DNA from 3 places in the Pseudoalteromonas sp. UBA6610 genome. Region 3 is predicted to be linked to each of the others. Evidence: predicted binding sites of a transcription regulator. Region 3 holds the regulator's gene; each other region holds the start of a gene.

Region 1 (6,934 bases), on a different contig from region 3:
GTTTAACACGTACAGTGGTATGAGTTTGCGGCTGCTTGCTACAATATGTTTGCTGTGAACATTTATAACGCGGGTGTTTACTGCTACGCCATTTGGGCGGTAAATTAACGTACCTGCTAATACATAGTTAGCCATGCTGCTTTCGCTTAGCTTTTCTATATCGCGAGATAACACGAAGTCGCCTCTGTTTGATACATCAATGTTGTCCATGGTTTTAAAATCTACCACGCCGTAGCCAAATTTTTGCAGCTGATGAATAAACGTCTCTGCTAATTGATTACCCAACTGATTACTTTTATTAAGCGATGCGTCTAAATCTACAATGGTGGTAACCGCTATGTTGATGCTGTTGTTATCGGGCGCTTCGGCTTCAAGCGTATCGACTAAATCCAGCGCCATTTGCTCTACATAGTTTGCCAGCGTTTTGTGGTGTTTAAGCGGTGTAAACTGCCTTGCTGTGTCGTACTCACTTTGCTGCTGCACAGATTGGTTGTCATACACTGGCGTTGGTTGGCTACTTTGCGTTACCACGGTGTAGTCTGAGCGTGTGTTTATGCTTTCGTTATGCTCATTATTTTGCGTTATTGAACAGCCAGTTAATGCTAACGTTGCCGTTAGCCCCGCTATAGCAGATAGTTTGTAAAACATGGTCAACCTCACTCGCTGGCTTGTTTAAGCATAATTCCGTCGGTGCGATAGCTACTGTTTAGCGCATCAACCACTGATTGAGGGATAAACCCTTGCGCACTGCCCACTACCGCTTTACTTTTAATGCCCACTATTCGTGCATTTACCAGTACGCCACCTTGGTGGCTCACAAGTGTTCCTGCTAATACGTAATTAAAGTTTTGATCTTGGTTTAGCTCTAGGTAATCGCGACTAAATACAAAGTCGCCTGCGGATGTTACTCGCATATAATCGGTGGTTTTAAAATCGATAACCGGTACTCCAAAACTATGCAGTTCGTGCATAAAGCTTTCGGCTATTTGGTTACCTAACAGGCTTCCATCGCTGTAGTCATCATCTAAAAATACAAAGCTAGAAACGGCAAGTGGCGTTTTGTCGTTTACGTATTGCAGGTTTTCGACCATGTCTTGCATTATACCGCGCACATAATGGTTTATATTTTTGCGTTTTGCAGGGGCACTTTTGGTGTAGTTACTTTGCTTGTTTAAATTAGACTGAAATAACGCTTCATTTGGTGCAGGTGCTTTTACCGCACGTTGCTCTGAAACAAGCTGGGCTGCATTATCATGCTCAACCTGCTCCGGCTCTGAATGTAGCGAATTTAACATTTGCGAACAGCCAAAGCCTAATGGCAAACATAGGGTAATTAATAGGTTTCTCATGGTGTGCTCCTGATTAATATTCGCTGCGGTACAAAGAGCCGTCACGCTGCTGAATTTTTTCGTTTCCCCACATTACATTTATAGGGATCTCTGTGCTGCCTGCCGACAGTACTTGCTTGTTTTCAATATTAACGAGTCGTGCATTAACTATGTAAGCATGCTGTTGGCGCGTTACAGTGCCGGTGATGACTAAGTCAATATTTTGGCGATTGCGTAATTTACTTAAGTCGCGGCTTAATATGCTGTCTGCGTTTTGCGCTAATATAAGGTTATTACCTAGGCGGTACTCAACAGTATGATAGCCAAGCTGGGTAAATTGCGTTAATAAGCTTTCTTGAATTTGTAAGCTCAAACCCGAGGCCTGCCCTGCTACTAGCTTAGTATCTAAAGCATCGGCATAAAAAAAGCTACTCACACCAATGCGCGCATTGGCATTTAAAGCGCCATTTACATGGTTAAGCTGCGAGGTTAGATTTGCTACATACTCGTTAACGGTATAGGGTGCCATTGCTGCTTTTGGCGCGTCAGTAGGCACACTCGGCTCTGGGGGCGGAACCAAGTTGCAAGCAGTTAAATTTAACAATACTAAAGGCAATAAAAGGCGCATAGTTGCCGTCCTCTTTAAAACATACCGAGGATAAAGCAATTATTATGCCTAATTAACCTAAACTCTGGATAATAAACCTATCTCTAGCCAGAGATAATAAATTTAAGTATCAAGATAGTTCAATATGCTAGTAAGGCTCTTAACCAGAGTTCAGGTTAATTAACTTTGAGGCGTTTTGACGTAGTAGGTTACAAAGCAAGTATTATTGTTTATTAATGACTTACATGCATCCTTTGCTGCTTCTTTTGTTTTAAACGCACCAAGCTTTAATCTATAAAAGGTGTGCTGGTCAATCAGTACTTGCTCGGTATTTACTTCAAGCTTATTTGAGGCCGATTGAAATTGCTTTATAGCCGCTTCAAGTACCGCTTTATTTTTATATGCCCCCACTTGCACAGCAAACAGCGCATTTGTATTTACAACAGCTAAGTGGTTAGTTTGCTGTGGTTTTGGCTGCGCGTTAAGTTGTTTTAATTTATCTACTGTGCGCTGTAATTCACTTTCTAGCTTTAACAGTCTTTCTAGTTGAGGCTTGGTTTGTTGCCACTGCTGCGCTGACTCTTTTAATACGGCTAAGTCATCTTTTTTAATGAGCACCGCCTGCTTTTGGGCCGTTGCTAGTGCGTGAGCACTGTTTGCTAATGCAAAGCCTAAAACTAATGTGGCTAAAAAATCCTTGTAGTGCAGCATAAGTATGTTGTTAATATGGGTAAGAGTGGGCGCTATTTTAACAGCCAATCAACGCTTAGCAAGTCACGCGTGCTAGGACCTATTGCGCTTTTATACCAATTAGCTTAATTAAGTAATCTATTATGAGGATAGTAAAACGTATTGATAGCTAGGCAAAAAAATTGCTATTTAGTTGCTCTAAATGAGAATTTTTTAACGCAGAACGCAACACGATTAGGCCCGTCAAATGATTATTTATTATTGCGGGTTGGTATCACTATTAAAGTTTAATTGGCTTATCGGTGTAGTTACTTACAATGCAGTCGAGCTTATACATTTTAAATACTTCACAGTCGGCTTTGGCATTTTTAAGGTTTTTATAAGAGCCAAGCTTTAAGCGATAAAAGGTTTTATCATTTATTTTTGCGGTTTCTACGTTGGTTAATATTTTATCTCTAAATAGTGGCGCTGCTTTGGTATTTAGTTCTTGCCAAGCCTTGGCTACATCCTGCTTAGAGTCAACCGAGGCAACTTGTAATGCAAATACATGTTTAGGGGTATTAAGCTTTATAGTTTGCTTTCGGTTATTGTTAGCAGCTTTGTAAGTTTGCTGACGACGTGGCTTATTACTGGTTGTACGCGAAGGCGTGCGAGTGTAACGGCTGCTATAGGCAGGGCTTGCATTAGATTGTGCAATAGCTTTAGAGTTTATTATATCTATATGATTAACCAGGTAAGTAATTTCTTTTTCAAGCTTTAAAATACGCTCTATACCGGCGCGTGCTTGCTGCCATTGCATTGCGGCATCTTTTAATTGCGCAAGCTCTAGTGCAGTTATCGATACGTAATCGGGCGTGGTGTTAGGTATTTCATTATCAACAGCAGGTTTAGCGGTAGGCGTAATAGAGCACGCCGTGCCAAACGTAAGCGTAAAAAGGCATACAAAAAAGTGTTTATAGTATTTTTTTAATTTAAGCATGTACCCGTTATCCTGAAAGCAGTGCCTGTGCACTTACATTTCAGTTAAACGTTCTCACAAGAAAGCGTTTAACTTATCTATTAAACAATGAGCAAATTTGCTCCTATACGTTAATTTACCTGCAAAGATAAAATTAACACGACCCTCCATGGGTGTGGCTTTTAATACAACTTTAATGCCAATTAACATAAACCTTTCAATATAAATTACGTTGTGTTTAAAAATAACGCAAGTCAAATTCAGAACATAATTAAGCGTAGCCCATCTTTATTACTCGCGTCGTTAAAATTGAGTAAAGCTATACTAATAGTGGCATTAATAATTTAGCACTAAAAAAGGCGCCTAAACAGGCGCCTTGGTGGGTAATTTAATAAAAACTAAATTAACGATTTAATAAATGTTTTTAAATCATCTGCAAACTCGTCGCGGCGCAGAGCAAACTCTATCGTTGCTTTTAAGTAGCCTATTTTACTACCGCAATCGTGGCTGCGGCCTTTCATTGCGTACGCGTCTACTTTTTCTTGCTGCATTAACATGGCAATTGCATCTGTAAGTTGAATTTCGTTGCCAGCCCCTTGCGGCGTTTTAGCAAGCAGTGGCCAAATGTTTTCGCTTAATACATAACGCCCTACTACAGATAGGTTTGAAGGTGCTTCATCTACTGGCGGTTTTTCTACCATGTTTATAATTGGCGAGCTTTCACCTTGGTGAAGCTCTACGTCACCTAAATCAACAACACCAAATTTGTCTACTTCGTCCATTGGTACTGGCTCAACCATAATTTGGCTGTGCTTAGTTTCTTCAAAACGGGCGATCATCTCTGCTAGGTTGTCTTTTTTAAGGTCGCTCTCTACATCATCAACAATTACATCTGGCAAAATAACCACAAAAGGTTCGTTGCCAATAATTGGCGCTGCACAGTTAATTGCGTGGCCTAAGCCTTTGGCTTCGCCTTGGCGTACGTGAATAATGGTCACATCTTTAGGGCAAATTGCCTGTACTTCGGCAAGTAATTGCCGCTTTACGCGTTTTTCAAGCGTGGCTTCTAGTTCAAAGCTGGTATCAAAATGGTTTTCGATAGAGTTTTTACTTGAGTGCGTTACAAGTACAATCTCTTTAACGCCTGCTGCTACCGCTTCATTTACTACATATTGAATAAGCGGGCGGTCTACCACAGGGAGCATCTCTTTAGGGATAGCTTTTGTGGCAGGTAACATACGCGTTCCAAGGCCTGCTACGGGGATCACTGCTTTCATCTTGTTCTCCTTAATCTTATTATACTGAAAACGGATATTGGATTGGTTCGTGGCATTGATAGCCTACTACTTCAAAATCGTCTCGTGTTACCCATGTTTCTATATCTTCTAGTGATTTTATGTTTGGGTTGATATTTAATTGCGGTGAGTCAAACGGCTCACGTGTTAACTGTACATCGCGCATTAACGGTAACTGGTTTTCGTAAATATGCGCATTAGCAATTTTATGATACGCCTTACCTGCTTTATGGCCGGTAATTTGCGCAACCAATGCCAGTAATACAAAACACTGAATTTGATTAAAATTAAGGCCGAGCGGCACATCGCAACTGCGCTGATACGATGTTAAATACAGCGTGTCGCCAAGCAGCGAAAACGTATGCGTGTGCATACATGGGCGCAAGCAACCAAGCTCAAACTCACCAGGATTATAAAAGGTAATTATTTCACCTCTGTCATCAATCCCGTTTTTTAAGTTATTTATTACTTTAGCAAGCTGATCGAGCGTTGAGCCATCTGGACGTTGCCAATTACGCCCTTGCACGCCATAAACGCGGCCCATGTCGTCCTCGCCTTTGCGGTTAGGGTTATTTAGCCATGCGTTATTATCGTTTGCGTTTGCATCCCAGGTTTTACAGCCTATATCGCGAAATTGCGCTGCGCTATCGTACCCTCGTAAATAACCTAAAAGCTCTGCTATTGCGGCTTTGTAGTAACTTTTACGAGTGGTGATCATAGGAAATTTATTATTACCTACATCGTATTCTAAGTCGGCATTAATAACGGTTAAGCAGCGCGTGCCTGTGCGTTTGTTTTCTACCCATACACCTTCGTCAACGATGCGCTGACATAATTTTAAATATTGTTTCATGATCTGTTCTTACTATGCCTTTGCTGCGGTTACAGGTTGCGGTTTTTTGTACGCCCAAATTAATAGCCCTAGGCCACCAATTATCATAGGTAACGAGAGTATTTGACCCATTGAGATAAAATCGGCAAATAGGCCAAGCTGCGCATCTGGTTGGCGGAAATATTCAATACAAAATCTAAATACGCCGTATCCTAATAAAAATACACCGGCTACACTGCCTGCAGGGCGAGGCTTTTTGATAAACCATAATAAAATTAAAAACAGGACTAGCCCTTCAAAAAAGGCTTCGTATAACTGCGATGGGTGACGCGCAAGTGGCCCACCCGTTGGAAATACCATTGCCCATGGCACATCGCTTACACGGCCCCATAACTCGCCATTTATAAAGTTACCAATACGCCCTGCTAATAAGCCAACCGGAACCAGCGGCACCACAAAATCTCCCACTGCGAATAGTGATTTTTTGCGGGTTTTTGCAAATACTATAATAGCGGTAATAACCCCTAATGTTCCGCCGTGGAACGACATACCGCCTTGGTCAATTCTAAATAAATATAATGGATTTTCTAAAAAGTAACTAAACTGATAAAACAATACATAGCCAATTCTGCCGCCTAAAATAACCCCTAGCATGCCGTAAAAAAGCAAGTCGCTAACTTGCTCTTTAGTCCAACCAGAGTTTGGTTTTTCGGCTTGACGATTAGCAAACCACATCGCAAATGCAAAACCAATTAAATACATTAAACCGTACCAACGTACGCTTAGCGGTCCAACAGAAAAAATTATTGGATCGATTTGAGGAAACTCAAGTGCCATAAATAAACCTTTAGCTAAAAACCATTTTAAGTGCGATGAGCACAAGCAACACCGCGAAAATTTTCTTTATTATATTAACAGGTAAATAATGAGTTGCTTTAGCCCCTAAGGGCGCCACAAACCACGATGTTATTACAATACCAAATAATGCAGGTAAGTATACAAACCCTGCGAACCCATGGGCTAAATCGGTTACCTGCCAGCCTGCGCTTATATAACCAATAGAGCCAAATAGCGCGATAACAATGCCGCTCGCTGATGCACAGCCTATCGCTTTTTTTATATCAACTGAAAAGTAATTAAGCATAGGGGCAATAAGTGCGCCGCCACCAATACCTATTAAACCAGAAAGCGCGCCCATAAGAGCAGAAATGCTCCCTAAAATAA
Region 2 (6,934 bases), on a different contig from region 3:
TAAAAACAGAGATTTGGCAGGGCATCAAGTCGGGCTGGCTCACTTTGCCTACGTTACAAACAACCTAGACGCTGTTATACAGCGCTTAAAACACGCCGGATTTAGCATTGATAAAGAGGGTGCAGAAAACCCATTTAGAAAAAACGTATATTACTTAGACCCAGCAGGATTCGAGGTTGAGTTTGTGCAGTATATGAGTGACATTCCAAGCGAGCGTAATAACGACTTATAAAATAGGCAGTAAACAACGGTGTAGAAAAGCGCATAATATGGCTTTTCTACCCATTGTGTTTTTACCCGTATTATTTATTACTCACCCCAAGCTGGGCCTTTAAATCATTAGCAAAACTCACAAACTTTTCTTTAATGGTGCGTTTAACTTTTACCTCCACCGAACCTAAAACTGTTTTACCTTCGAGGTTAATTGTGGGGCCTTGGCGCTTATTAAGCGACACCGTTTTGTTTTCAAAACTACCTAATATACAAAACATTTTAGAAACTACATTAACGTGCTCTGGTACGTAAATTTCTTCGCTGCCAAAAATACAATTTACATGCACGGTAACATGTTGGTGGGCAAAAATAGCATCAGTAAAATCTAAAACAATCGACCCCATATAGTTTTGAATATAAATATTTTTAGGCACCACCCATTGGCCGCTACGCTCGCTTGAGCCTAAAATGCTTCGCAGTGTTAAGTTTTCTTCATCCGCTTGTTGGGCACTGTAGTTAGGGGCAAATTGCGTTTGCTTTTGAGCACTGTACTGGGTATCTGTAGTAAGGGTTAAATCCTCTACTAAATTAAGTAACGCAGTATTTTCGGTTGCTTCCATTGCACTGTCTAAGCGCCTTTCAAAGGCTTCAGCTGAAATAACGCCATGGCTGTAGTTATAAATAAGTTGATCTATCACTTGTTCGCGAACTTGCTCTATTGGGCGGTCTTCAATTTTTACAGACATGGGAATAATCCTTTTTATATGAGTTACCACTGTACATAGCAAGTGGTGTACCAAAATTTAACTATTTATATATCAATGATTTATTGTTTTAGTAGCGTCGCTTAATTTATTATATTAACGATAGATTAACCAAAACAGCAATATAATCGTTATTTTCACTACTTAAGAAAGTTTTACCTAATAGCCTGTAAATGTTTACTCGGAGGTATTTTTATTTATACCCAATAAAATAGCTAACTTTATGAATTTAAAGTGTTAATAAAGTTGGCCTAAAGCTCGCATACATAAAAGTGTCTTTAATCAAAAGGAGAAAGATTATGAAAACATTCAACAAATCTATGATTGCGGCTTTAGTTCTAGGTACTACAGCTATGGGTGCTCAAGCGGGCACTTGGGAAAATGAAAGTAAAGATGCTTGGATTGATGGTAAGGCAGAAACAGTGCTTCTTATGAACACTAATCTAAACAACTTTGACATTAACACTGATGTAAAAAATGGCAAGGTAGTACTTACAGGTAAAGTAAACAGCGACCTTGATAAAGAGCTAGCTGAAGAACTTGTAATTAGCCTAGATGGCGTATCTGATGTAGAAAACAACCTAACTGTTGTGAAAAACATGGATATGGACGACAAAGATCGTGACACTATGGATGATGACGATAACGACTTAACTGACGCTAAAATCACCACAGTAATTACTACACGTTTCTTATTTGACTCAGAAGTTGACGGTACAGATATCGATGTTGATACCGACAACGGTATAGTAAAACTTAAAGGTTCTGTTGAAACAGAAGCTGAAAAGCAGTTAGCAGTAAAAATTGCTAAAAATGCTGAAGATGTTCGTGACGTAGTAGATGAACTAACTATTGTTGCTGAATAATACACTATACTAAAAAGCCCAGCTTAGCTGGGCTTTTTGCTTGTCATTTTTAAAGGAGCTATATCATGGATATCATTCGTATAATACTGTCGATTTTATTACCGCCACTGGGTGTATTTTTACAAGTTGGTTTAGGTATGCACTTTTGGCTAAATATTTTACTAACTTTACTGGGTTACTTCCCTGGTTTAATTCACGCTATCTACATTATCGCTAAAAAATAATGTGTGGTGTGTTCAATGTGAGCCGGCCACTTTTTTATAGTTATTAAAATTGTAAAAAAGCGGCTTACATACTTCTGTGTTTATTTTTCTGTTATTTCCTGCCTATTCGCATGCAAAAAGATTACTATTTAAGCAGTCAGCTTACTGATTGTTAAAATAAAGGTTTTTGCTAGTGACAAGCCTTAAAAAACTTTTTATACTGCAACCCGCTTTAGTCGCTCAGTGGCTAAACGCTTCAAAAATTAACTACCTCGTAGTTATACAAAGTTGGCCCCTTAGCTCAGTTGGTTAGAGCACACGACTCATAATCGTTAGGTCCCCAGTTCGAGTCTGGGAGGGGCCACCACTTTTCAAAGCTTCCCAAGTAAATACCTATTAACAGAAATTACCCTGTGCTACCTCTGCGCTACTTTTTATTTCTATATAATAAGAACGAAATAGTTAACACTTTATATAGATCTATTGGTAAAGTGTATAATAAGGTGTATATTTAACTGTAAAATTCACTGTCAATTTAGTTGTAGCGTATGAATAAGTTTATTTTGGAGCATTCTCCATTAGTAATGGCTTTGGTCGATTTGAGATTCACGACTATCCCGAAGAAAAAAATAGAGCAAGGTTTAGAGGATTTTAAAAGTTCTCTTTTTGATCTTGGACTATCAATTTTTCATGAATCAGAACTTAATCAAGTTGAAGCTCAACCAACTACCGAAGGGCATCTTGAGTTTAAGACTCATAAGAATCAACGTTTTGACTTTCTGAGTTTGCAGCGCAATAAAAGTGTAATTCTAACTACAGAGTCTTTATGTTTTCGAACAACTGATTACAAGCACTTTGATGAGTTTAAAGATTTTTGGACACTAATAATTGAAGCCTTTTTCAATAGCTTCCCGCAAGCAAAAAACGCTGGGATGCGTCGAATGGGGCTTCGATATACTGATGTTTTTCTACCTCAACAAGACGATCAATATACAGATTACATAAGTGAAGAGTGGATTTCACATACACACAGAGCCAGTCAGTTAAGTACTCTGAATACTTTTAGGCAGCAAAGGCAAACAGATCATGGAATTATTAGAGTTGAACTGGAAGAAAGGCTTCCTGATAACGGAACCATTGAGCTTTTCCCTCGTGATATACAGGATCCCCCTCCAGTAAGTGTCTCAGTTAACATTAAAGATATTTGGAAAACTGCATCTCCCAGTAAGTATGCACTTTTAGATGTTGATCATTCATGGCTGCCCAACGAAAAAGAGGTGATGGGGCTGTCTATCGAAACGATAAACAAATCTTTACAATTATTGCACGGAGATAGTGCGGATATCTTCTGGGGCATATTAAGCGCTCATGCGGAAAAGGTTTGGAATAAAAGGGAAATAGGAGAAGTTTTATGAATTCATTTGCTATTAGTTCATCAAGTAGAAGTAGTACCTTAGTTAAAGCTGGCGTACTAATTTTGACAGCTGCAACAGCCGCAAGTGCAAACGCTCAAGTAGCCGAGAATAAGCAAATTTTACTTAATGGTTGGGATTCACAACAGCCTGATACTACTAGATTTACTGCATTGAGAAGTGGTGATGTATCGGTAGTAACAATTTCTAATTTAAAGCCATTAAGCTATCAAGAGAATAAAAATATAAAACCAATTTCAACAACAGATATGTTACATACAATATTTTCCTCTCTTGGTGTTAGTGTTTCTGATTTAGAGCAAGTCATTGGAGTTAAAAGAGCTACAGTATATAACTGGAAAAAAGGTGGAGATATAAAAGGAGATGCAACTTTTAAAAGGCTGCAGGAGGTATTTTCAATTGCTCAAGAGATCTCTAACTTCAGCTCTAAGCCTTTTGGTCGCAAAGCTAAAAGTGTCATATTAGACGGAAAATCATACATAGAATTACTTACTCAGGATAATTTAGATCGTCCCAGAATAGTTGAGCATGCAAGAGTTCTTGCTAACCAAAATGAAAAAGGCTTAGAGAGGTCAAATAAACCAATCTCTTCGATGAATGACATTAATTCACTGTCGGGAGAAGTGTTTATTAATGGATAATCCTACCGATTCAAGACAGATACTTCTGGAACTAGAATGGAGACAAGGAAGTGTAATTAGCTGCCAACAGTTATTGGCAGCAGCAAATGAACACGGGATTCCTATCCCTGAGCTACCCGATAATCCAGTTGCTCATATTATTATTATTAGCATGAGCTGTGATGTTGTATATGGTGACTTTGAAGTATTACCTAATGTAGAAGCACAGGTCTGTTTTCTTAACCCAAAGGCTAAAAACTCAAATGCTAAAATCATAGATCCAAGGAAAATGGTTCTTGTACATGATAAAAATAAGTTTGATATTAACATGAATGGCGCTGTGTCTTTCAATAGAGCACTCCTTTTGCATACCAAACCAACTTCAAAATTATTACTTGATTCTCTCAATTCGCTACTTAGATGGAAGGTTGCGCAATATAATCGTCTGGCTCTTCCTGAAGAATTAGTAAATCGTATTGGTAACGCACTTAGAGATAATAAATTTCAAAAATGGGTTAAACAGTACGCACACTATTTTGAAGGGATTTTCATAGAACTTAATAGCTTTGAAGAATTAAAAGAAAATGAAACATATGCGTTAGGTATTATATGTGTAGTAAACGCGGCTAAATTAAATGATGAGGTTAATATAATTGAACTAAGCTCTCAATTTGAAGAGCTAATTATCCAGCCAATAGGTGAGGTAGAAAAAGTTATGCTCCTAAATGATACTTATGATCAAGAGGGGCTAGACGCAGTAATAAGCTCAAATGAATTTACGTATGATATGTTAAAAAGGTTTAGGCGATATCCTTTTGATCATTTCTCATTGGATCCTGAGCAAAATGATGCCCCTGTTTCAATTTGAGTTAGAGACGAGCTTTTTGTTCTGTGAGGTGATCATCTTAAGATTTGTTCATGATGCCTGTATACAATTCGATGACCTCAAATAACTTAAGATAGAATAAGATTTTAACTAAATGAAATATACAAACTAAAAGAATAGTTACCTCAAATAAACTTCAGTAATTTCAGCCCTGAAATGACCGAGCTCTTGTGACACAGTTTCGAGAGCTGTTGCTCTACCCAAGCCTAATTTTTTTAGCTCATCCATTCTTTCTTGTGCGTAGCTATGCCTGAGGCCATGACCGCCTTTACCTTTTACTGTATAAATACTACCTTCTCGACCAAGCCATTTACTATCTAGTGTAGGGCGCTTGTCTGCTTTACGCTCTAATACTTTGGCAATTGTTAAAAGTTCATGGGCTCTAACCCTGCTGCGTGGGCTATTTGTGTAGATAAATTATATTTTCTAGTTTGATGTTCACTGATTGCGTGAGCTTGGCTGGAGTGTAGGCACGAGACTTTTCGATTACCTCTTTTTCGTATTTTTTAACACTCAGTGTTTCTTTTATGCTTGTATTTTAATATCGAAAGGCGATGGCTGGATTTGCATATAAAGATTTAAATAGGTGAATAAGTAGCCTCTAGCAATGGCTTGCTAGAGGCTTTAACCAATTAATTTACTTGGTACTTACTGTTAGTACGAATGTAAATAGTGGCTGTTTTGTCGCTAGTGTTCTCAATCGTGTGGGTAAAGTTACCGGTTGATTCTACATAGCTGCCTGCGCTTAGGTTTTGCGCTTTATCTTGCTCGCTTGAGTTGTACTCAACGGCGCCGGCTATAACAACAGCACGAAATTCGCTTGCATCTGTTTTTATTTCACCTTTAAAGCCGGCAGGAAGTTTAATCATTGAGCCGTTCATATCGGCTGTACTTCCCCAAAGGTAGGCGGTTTGCACGCCTTGGGCGTTAATGTCGTTTAAATCGCTGCTGTTTAGCCATACCATGTTGTCTGCATGTAGGTTTAACGGGCGCTCACCATTATCAAACTGGGCATTAGTTGGTTTAACTAAGTACGGCCCTGAGTCGATTTCTAAGTAAATTAAATTTGTTTCAGCATTGGCTGCAGTGGTGTGGTTTTCACCTGCTGGTTGTGTCCAAAACGAACCCGCTGGCATCCACATTTTTTCGGCTGTTGGGCCGTCATTATGCATTTGTCCTTCAATAACGATACCGCGGTAGGTAATGTTGTGAATGTGCGGCGGAGATTCAAAGCCTTTTTTAAAGCGTACTAACATGCCTGTTGCAGTGTCGGTTGTGCGGTTTCCCCATAAATCTGCAGCGCCAGGGCTTTTATCACCACGTAGCGGGTTTAAGTAACCCCAGTCAATATTGCTTGCAGCAACAACTTTTGATGCGCTTTGCTCTGCAGAGGCTGGCGTTGATATAAGTGTTGCAACCAGTGCAAGAGTTGATGCGTTTAGTAAAAATTTCATTTAAAAGCTCCGTTAAGTTGGTATAGCGCTATAGTACGGCTTAAAATTCAGTCAATAAATGGGCATAAGTTAAATACACTTTCGCAAAAACGTGGATAATAACGTTATAGTTACGCATGCTGGTTTATGCAATAAGAGGGTTGGATGAAAATAGCTGATTTACAAGTATTACTCAAAGTGGCTGAGCTGCAATCAATTACAGCTGCTGCAAATCAATTAGATATGAGCTCATCGGCTGCAAGTGTCTCATTAAAGCGAATAGAGCAGGCGCTTGGGGCACAAATATTTGTACGCACAACAAGGCAAATTCGCCTCACGCCCGAAGGGGAACGGTATTTACCTCTGTGTCAGCAGGCTCTCGATTTATTGCAACAAGGGCAAGTGCTTATTCATGAGGAGCAGCAATCTATTAGTGGTGAAGTGCGAATAGCAGTGTCATCGGAAATGGGGCGCAACCTTATGCGGGTATTGCTAAATAACATTATGGATAAACAC
Region 3 (6,934 bases):
GGATTACCCACACCCACTACTTAGCTTTAACGAGCAAGGCGAGCTTGATGTAACCCGCGGCTATGCAAGCGGTATGGGCGTATGGGATACCCAAGTTATTAAGTATGGTTACAGCGACTTCACTAATCAAGATGAAAGCGCTGAGCTTGCAGCAATATTAAAAGAGAACAAAACGAAGGGCCTTGAGTTTATATCTGATAGCGACGCACGCGCTAAGGGCGGGGCACACCCTACAGCGCACTTATGGGATAACGGTACTAACCCAGCGCAAGAGTTACTTAGAGTGCTTGATGTACGTAAAAAAGCGCTTTCGCAATTTGGCATTAACAACATTAAAACGGGCGATGCACTCTCGCAGTTAGAAGAAAAACTCGTGCCGCTTTATTTATTTCATCGCTATCAAGTAGAGGCTGCAGTTAAGCTAATTGCGGGGGTTAACTACGAATACGAAACACGTAACGGCTCACCTGCTAAGGGCGCACAAGTGGTTGCAAAAGCGCAGCAGCAAGCGGCGCTTAGTGCTATTTTAACAACATTAAAACCGGCTAATTTAATTTTGCCTGAGTCGGTGTTAGCGCTTATTCCGCCAAAAGCATATGGCGAGTCTAAATCGCGTGAAAGCATAACAGGGCGTACGGGTATAACACTTGATGCGATGGCCTTGCCAGAAGTAGCTGCGCAGCATAGTTTATCGTTATTATTAAACCCACAGCGTTTAAATCGTTTAGCTCAACAACAAGTACGTAATTATAATTTTTACAGCTTAGATGAGTTGTTAGAGCAGCTTTACAGCCAAGTGTTTAATGTGTCATCACCTAATACAATGAAAGGCAAAATCACCCAGCGGGTGCAGTTTTTAACTGCAAAAAATATGGCTGATTTAGTCACTAGTGACAAGGTAAGCCCAGAGGTGCAGGCGCAGCTACGTTTCTACTTGGTAAAATTAAGTAAAGAGTACAATCAAAACTCAATGTTAAGTAATACCAGTGTAGGAGAAAGCGCGTTTAAACAGTATTTAGCAGAGCAAATAAAACAGTTTTTAAAAGTAGGTAAGTGGCCTGAAAACTTCAGTGGTTTACCAATGCCACCGGGCTCACCAATTTAATTATATGTTTTAGTGTGTAGTGGCTACTTAACCTGAGCTCAGGTTGCTAAATAAGTAGCCACGTTGCGGTGCCTAAAAAGGCAAAAATACCGACAATATCAGTTACTGTTGTAAGTACAACACTACCGGCAAGTGCAGGGTCTATATTCATTTTTTTCAATAAAATAGGAATACATGCGCCAGCAACACCAGCCACTACGAGGTTCATAAACATCGCAAATGCGAGTACGCCGCCAAGCATAAAATCCCATTGCCAAAGCGCAATTACACTGGCTATAAGTATTGACCAAATAACCCCGTTTAATGCGCCTATCGCCAGCTCTTTAGCCATTAAAAATCGTTGGTTAGTTTGGTTAATATGGCCCACGGCAATACCGCGAATAACCAGAGTTAAAGATTGGCTACCTGCTACACCACCCATTGAGGGCACAATGCCATTGAGTACAGCTAAAATAGGTAATATATCTAAGGTGCTTTCAAAAAAGCTGGCCACAAAGGCGGCTGCTAAGGCTGTGAGTAAGTTAACGCCAAGCCATACTGAGCGTTTTTTTGAGCTTTTTAAAACAGGTGCAAAGGTGTCTTCTTCATCATCAAGACCGGCAAGGCTTAATAAGCTGTGCTCTGCATCTTCACGAATAACATCAACAATATCATCAATAGTGACACGCCCAAGCAAGTGGGCGTTATCATCGACTACAGGGGCCGATATCCAGTTATGGCGCTCAAATAACTGAGCAACTTCACTTTCATCCATCGAAATAGGGATAGACTCACAGTCTTCATCCATTAAATCTTGAACAATTTTTTCAGGCGGATTAGTTAACAGTGTACTAAGTGATAATGCACCTAAAAAACAGTTATGTTTATCAACAACGTATAAATCATCGGTGCCCTCTGGCAGCTCACCGCGTAGCCTAATATAACGCAGCACAACATCAAGAGTAACGTCTGGGCGAATGGTCACCGTATCGGTGTTCATTAGCGCGCCTGCTGAGCGCTCTTGGTAAGATAAAGCTTGTGTAGCGCGTTCGCGGTCTTGCGTATCCATAGCGCTAACCACATCTTTGTACACGGTGTCAGGTAGGCTACGTAGGACTTCACCTAAATCATCGTGGCCCATATCTTCAGTGGCCGCGGCAATATGCTCAGGTTCCATTTGTGCAATGATACCTAAACGTACATCTTCAGAGAGCTCTTCTAGCACATCCCCTTGCACATCTGGGTCAACCAGTTGCCAAAGCATGCGTCTAATTTTATGCGGAGAGGATTCAAGCAGCAGTGCTGTATCACAAGGTGCTGTTTTTGCTAGCATGCGTCTTACTTGAACAAATTGCCCACTATTAAGTGATTTAGTCACTTGTTTTAGTTGCTGTAGTGGATAGTCTTGTTCAAACGCTTCTGGCATTGGCATCCTAAATATTTTTGTGTAATGGAAAGGTGTTTAGTAAGTGGAGTTGCCCACTGTTATTTTCTTTATTTTTTGTGCTAAACCCAATGCTGGGACTAAATTAGTGTTTAAAATTAAGTAACCAAATTTAGCAGGGGCATGGCTTTATTATCCTAAATTAAAGCACTAAATTAGGCGAGTCGGAATACCCTAATTTACTAAATCTTTATAATTTGGCCAGATAAGTCTTTAACTTATAAGGCTATGGTGCTTTAAATTATTCTTGCTCGTTAAATCGTTGTGCAATTAATTGCCCAACCGCATGCAAAGCTTGCTCTGAATCAGGGCCTTCACAGACTACTTTAACTTCTTTACCTTTACTGCTTTCAAGTAGCATTAAAGCTAATACGCTGTCGCCTGCGGCTTCTTTATCATCTTGGTGTAAGGTGATTTTAGCATCAAACTGCACAGCTAATTGCGCAAGGACCGTTGCCGCTCTGGCGTGTAAGCCTAATTTATTTTTTATTAAAAATGTGTCTTCACAGCGCATAAATTACTATACCTAAACTGAACAGGTTATTATTTTAAGGTTACTTTTCTTGCTCACGATGACGAATTTTGACATTCGGATGCGTCATAGCAAAGCTCTCGCCAATGGCTTGCGCTAAATAAACCGAGCGGTGTTGACCACCAGTACAGCCTATTGCAATAGTGAGGTAACTACGGTTATTACGCTCTAAGTGTGGCAACCAAGTTTGTACAAAGGTTTGAATTTGCCAAGTGAATTTTTGCACTATGCTGTGATTTGCCAAAAAATCTTTTACTGGTTGATCAAGGCCCGTAAGCGGTTTAAGTTCAGGCTCCCAGTGAGGGTTTGGCAAAAAGCGAGCATCAAAAACATAATCAGCTTCTTTAGGTATGCCGTGTTTAAAGCCAAACGATTCAAACGTTACAATAAGTTGCTTATCTTTTTTACCCAGTATTTTTTCGCGAATTGACTCTGCTAATTGGTGCACACTTAAATCGGTGGTATCAAGCATAAAGTCAGCGCGTGTTACGAGTACATCAAGCAGTTCTTTTTCTTTTTTTATTGCTAAATCAAGCGGCAGCGAATCGATGGATAAAGGGTGTAATCTGCGTGTTTCTGAAAAACGTTTGATCAGTGTTTGATCATCACTATCTAAATAAAACAGTGTGGGTTTAGCAAAGTCAGGAAGGTACTCGAGAATATCGTTAAATTCGTCTTGTTCTTTGGGGATATTACGAACATCTATACTAACGGCTATTTTGTCATAGTTATCTGAAACACTTCGCACTAAAGAGGGCAGTAAGTTGACCGGAATATTATCTACGCAATAATAGCCTAAATCTTCAACCACGCGTAAAGCAACCGACTTACCTGAACCAGAACGGCCGCTTATGATAATTAACTCCATTTATAGCCCTTAGTATTTACTACGATTGATCAACAATTACTTGATACAGCTCTGCATCGGTTTTAGCACTGCGCAGCTGTTTACAAAATTCTTTGTTGCTCAGTTTATCAGCTATGGTTGCCAGAGTCTTTAGGTGCTGTTGGTTATCGCCATCTGGTACGATGAGTGCAACAAAAATATCAACAGGGCAGTTATCAATAGCGTCAAAGTTAACAGGCGTGTCGCTAACAAGTACTAAAGCCAGCGGCTCTTCTACGCCACCCATTCTGCCATGAGGAATGGCGATACCCCGGCCAATACCAGTACTGCCTAGCTTTTCTCTACTTGCCAGCGCATTAAGAATATCTTGTTGTGGTAAGTAGGGGAGCTTTTCATGAGCAAGCTCACTGATAAACTCTAAAATTCTTTTTTTACTACTAAAAAGGACCGCAGCTTTGCTGCAGTCCTGGCATACTAATGTACTTAATTTCATAATATTAGTGTCTAGCAAGCTTCTCTTTATGTTTTATGACTTGACGATCGAGCTTGTCAATCAACGAGTCTATAGCGGCATACATATCTTGGTGCTCTGTTGAGGCAAATAAATCTGCGCCACTTACATGAATAGTCGCTTCTGCTTTTTGGTTGAGTTTTTCTACATCGAGAATGACATGCACATTGCTAATATGATCTGAGTGCCTTTCTAGCTTTGCAAATTTATTATTTACATAGTCTCTAAGTGAATCAGTTACTTCTACGTGACGACCAGTTAGGTTTAGTTGCATAAGCATTTCCTCTTTGTTTTTTACGTCTTATATCAAACTCTTTCTCTGATTTGACGGTGGAATAGCTAGCGATTCACGGTATTTTGCTATTGTGCGTCTAGCTACTTTAATTCCTTGCTCTGCCAATATATCCGCAATTTTACTATCACTCAATGGTTTAGCTGAGTTTTCCGCGGCAATTAGCTTTTTAATTAGGGCACGTATTGCGGTTGATGAACACTCTCCGCCGTTTTCAGTGCTTACGTGGCTTGAGAAAAAATACTTAAGCTCAAAAATACCACGTGGCGTATGCATATATTTTTGCGTAGTAACACGCGAAATTGTCGATTCATGCATTTCTACCATTTCAGCAACATCGTTTAAAACCATTGGCTTCATGGCTTCGGGGCCATGTTCAAAAAATGCCTGTTGCTGTTTTACAATACAGTTAGTTACCTTAAGCAGCGTGTCGTTTCTGCTTTCAAGGCTTTTTATAAACCATTTAGCTTCTTGTAAGTGAGAGCGAATAAATTGGCTATCACCACTTGATTTTACGGTACGTGACATAGCCGCGTACTGACTATTTACGCGTATTTTTGGCATGCTATCTGGGTTTAGCTCTACCACCCAGCGGCCTTTTATTTTTTTAACCGACACATCCGGTATTACATACTCAGACTCTTCCCTTACTATTGTATCTGCTGGTTTTGGGTTGAGGGTATGTATTAGGGTCATGACCTCTTTAAGCTCGTCTTCTTTAAGCTTAGTCTTTTTCATTAATGTACGATAGTCGCGTGCCGCTAATAGATCAATGTGATCGGTTAAGATCATTTTAGTTTGTTCTATAAAAGGGGTGTCTTTATCAAACTGGTTTAGCTGAATACACAAGCACTCTTGTAAACTGCGCGCGGCTATACCTACAGGGTCAAATAACTGAATACGCTTTAAAACGGCTTCTATTTCGTCAAGTTCAACTTCAACTTCGTCATCGTTTTCTTGGTTAAAGCTCTCTAAAATTTCTTCGCAACTTAGCGTTAAAATACCCGAGTCATCTACAGCTTCTACAATGGCAATAGCAATGGCTTCGTCAGTTGGGCTAAAAGGAGTAAGCTGAAGCTGCCACATTAAATACTCATGTAGCGTTTCAGTAGAGGCACCTTGATAAATAGACTCATCTTCCGGCATTGGGCCTGAGGATGCAGCAGGGGCTGCGCTCATGTACTCATCCCAGGTTACATCCATTGCCATATCATCGCTAACGGTGTCTTTATTTAAAGCTTCGCCACTGTCTTGCTCGTACTCGCTGGTTGTATCGTCAGCCGATGCGCTTACGGTTACATCATCCGTATCTGCTTTTTGTTCATTTTTTCCAGCCGACTCTTCCGTGTAATCTTGCTCTTCTACTTCTAATAGCGGGTTGCTATCAAGTGCTTCTTGTATTTCTTGCTGGAGATCCAATGTACTGAGCTGCAGCAAGCGAATCGCTTGTTGCAATTGTGGAGTCATTGTAAGTTGCTGGCCCATGCGCAGCTGTAATGATTGCCTCATGTATCTCTAACAATCCTTTTATGTTGTTATAATTAATATTAGCAGATGCTTGTAGGTGTGGCTTAAATGTTACAGCCTAAATTGCTCGCCTAAATAAACATCGCGTACAGTTTTGTCATTTAATACGTGTTCTGGGGTGCCAGATGCAATTAGCTCCCCATGAGAAACAATGTAGGCTTTTTCACAAACATCAAGGGTTTCTCTTACATTGTGATCGGTAATTAATACGCCAATGCCACGGTTTTTAAGATGCTCTATTATTTTCTTTATATCTAACACTGAAATCGGATCAACACCAGCAAAAGGCTCATCCAATAAAATAAATTTAGGGTTTGCTGCCAGTGCTCTGGCAATTTCTACACGGCGGCGTTCACCACCAGAAAGCGCCATACCTTGGCTATCGCGAATATGCTGAATACTAAATTCATCAAGTAAGTTGTTAAGCGTTTCTTCTCGTGCGGCTTTATTGAGCTCTTTACGCGTTTCTAAAATAGCCATTAAGTTTTGATAAACTGTCAGCTTTCTAAATATTGATGACTCTTGCGGCAAATAGCCAATGCCTAAGCGGGCGCGGCTGTGCATAGGTAATAACGTAATGTCGTTATCATCAATAGAAATTTTACCTTTGTCGCTAGGTACTAACCCTACAATCATGTAAAAGGTGGTGGTTTTACCTGCGCCATTAGGGCCCAATAAGCCAACAATGCTGCCGGCT

The links. Region 3 encodes sigma-54, which starts transcription at its own class of promoters, with help from an activator protein. Its sites were predicted from a motif close to GTTGGCACGNNNNTNGNNT; they were not measured.
Region 1: a site for sigma-54 is predicted at 1,990-2,008, ahead of B4F91_RS15835 (FlgO family outer membrane protein). Genes of this name have one in related genera too.
Region 2: a site for sigma-54 is predicted at 996-1,014, ahead of B4F91_RS10035 (LiaF domain-containing protein). Genes of this name have one in related genera too.

The regions. Positions count from the first base shown of each region.
Region 1 is NZ_DJHW01000118.1:3,281-10,214, reverse strand. It holds gene B4F91_RS15845 (FlgO family outer membrane protein) at 1-648, opposite strand, end outside; gene B4F91_RS15840 (FlgO family outer membrane protein) at 657-1,349, opposite strand; gene B4F91_RS15835 (FlgO family outer membrane protein) at 1,363-1,956, opposite strand; gene B4F91_RS15830 (SPOR domain-containing protein) at 2,116-2,694, opposite strand; gene B4F91_RS15825 (SPOR domain-containing protein) at 2,906-3,604, opposite strand; gene galU (UTP--glucose-1-phosphate uridylyltransferase GalU) at 3,982-4,860, opposite strand; gene B4F91_RS15815 (thymidylate synthase) at 4,880-5,731, opposite strand; gene lgt (prolipoprotein diacylglyceryl transferase) at 5,744-6,547, opposite strand; gene B4F91_RS15805 (sulfite exporter TauE/SafE family protein) at 6,558-6,934, opposite strand, start outside.
Region 2 is NZ_DJHW01000072.1:522-7,455, forward strand. It holds gene B4F91_RS10030 (VOC family protein) at 1-232, shown strand, start outside; gene B4F91_RS10035 (LiaF domain-containing protein) at 303-959, opposite strand; gene B4F91_RS10040 (BON domain-containing protein) at 1,277-1,843, shown strand; gene B4F91_RS10045 (YqaE/Pmp3 family membrane protein) at 1,909-2,067, shown strand; tRNA gene B4F91_RS10050 (tRNA-Ile) at 2,337-2,413, shown strand; gene B4F91_RS10055 (TIGR04255 family protein) at 2,595-3,461, shown strand; gene B4F91_RS10060 (hypothetical protein) at 3,458-4,120, shown strand; gene B4F91_RS10065 (hypothetical protein) at 4,113-4,967, shown strand; gene B4F91_RS10075 (DUF4437 domain-containing protein) at 5,618-6,439, opposite strand; gene B4F91_RS10080 (LysR family transcriptional regulator) at 6,584-6,934, shown strand, end outside.
Region 3 is NZ_DJHW01000097.1:13,340-20,273, reverse strand. It holds gene B4F91_RS13150 (zinc-dependent metalloprotease) at 1-1,105, shown strand, start outside; gene mgtE (magnesium transporter) at 1,152-2,510, opposite strand; gene B4F91_RS13140 (HPr family phosphocarrier protein) at 2,770-3,042, opposite strand; gene rapZ (RNase adapter RapZ) at 3,083-3,928, opposite strand; gene B4F91_RS13130 (PTS sugar transporter subunit IIA) at 3,948-4,400, opposite strand; gene hpf (ribosome hibernation promoting factor) at 4,405-4,692, opposite strand; gene B4F91_RS13120 (RNA polymerase factor sigma-54) at 4,720-6,219, opposite strand; gene lptB (LPS export ABC transporter ATP-binding protein) at 6,289-6,934, opposite strand, start outside.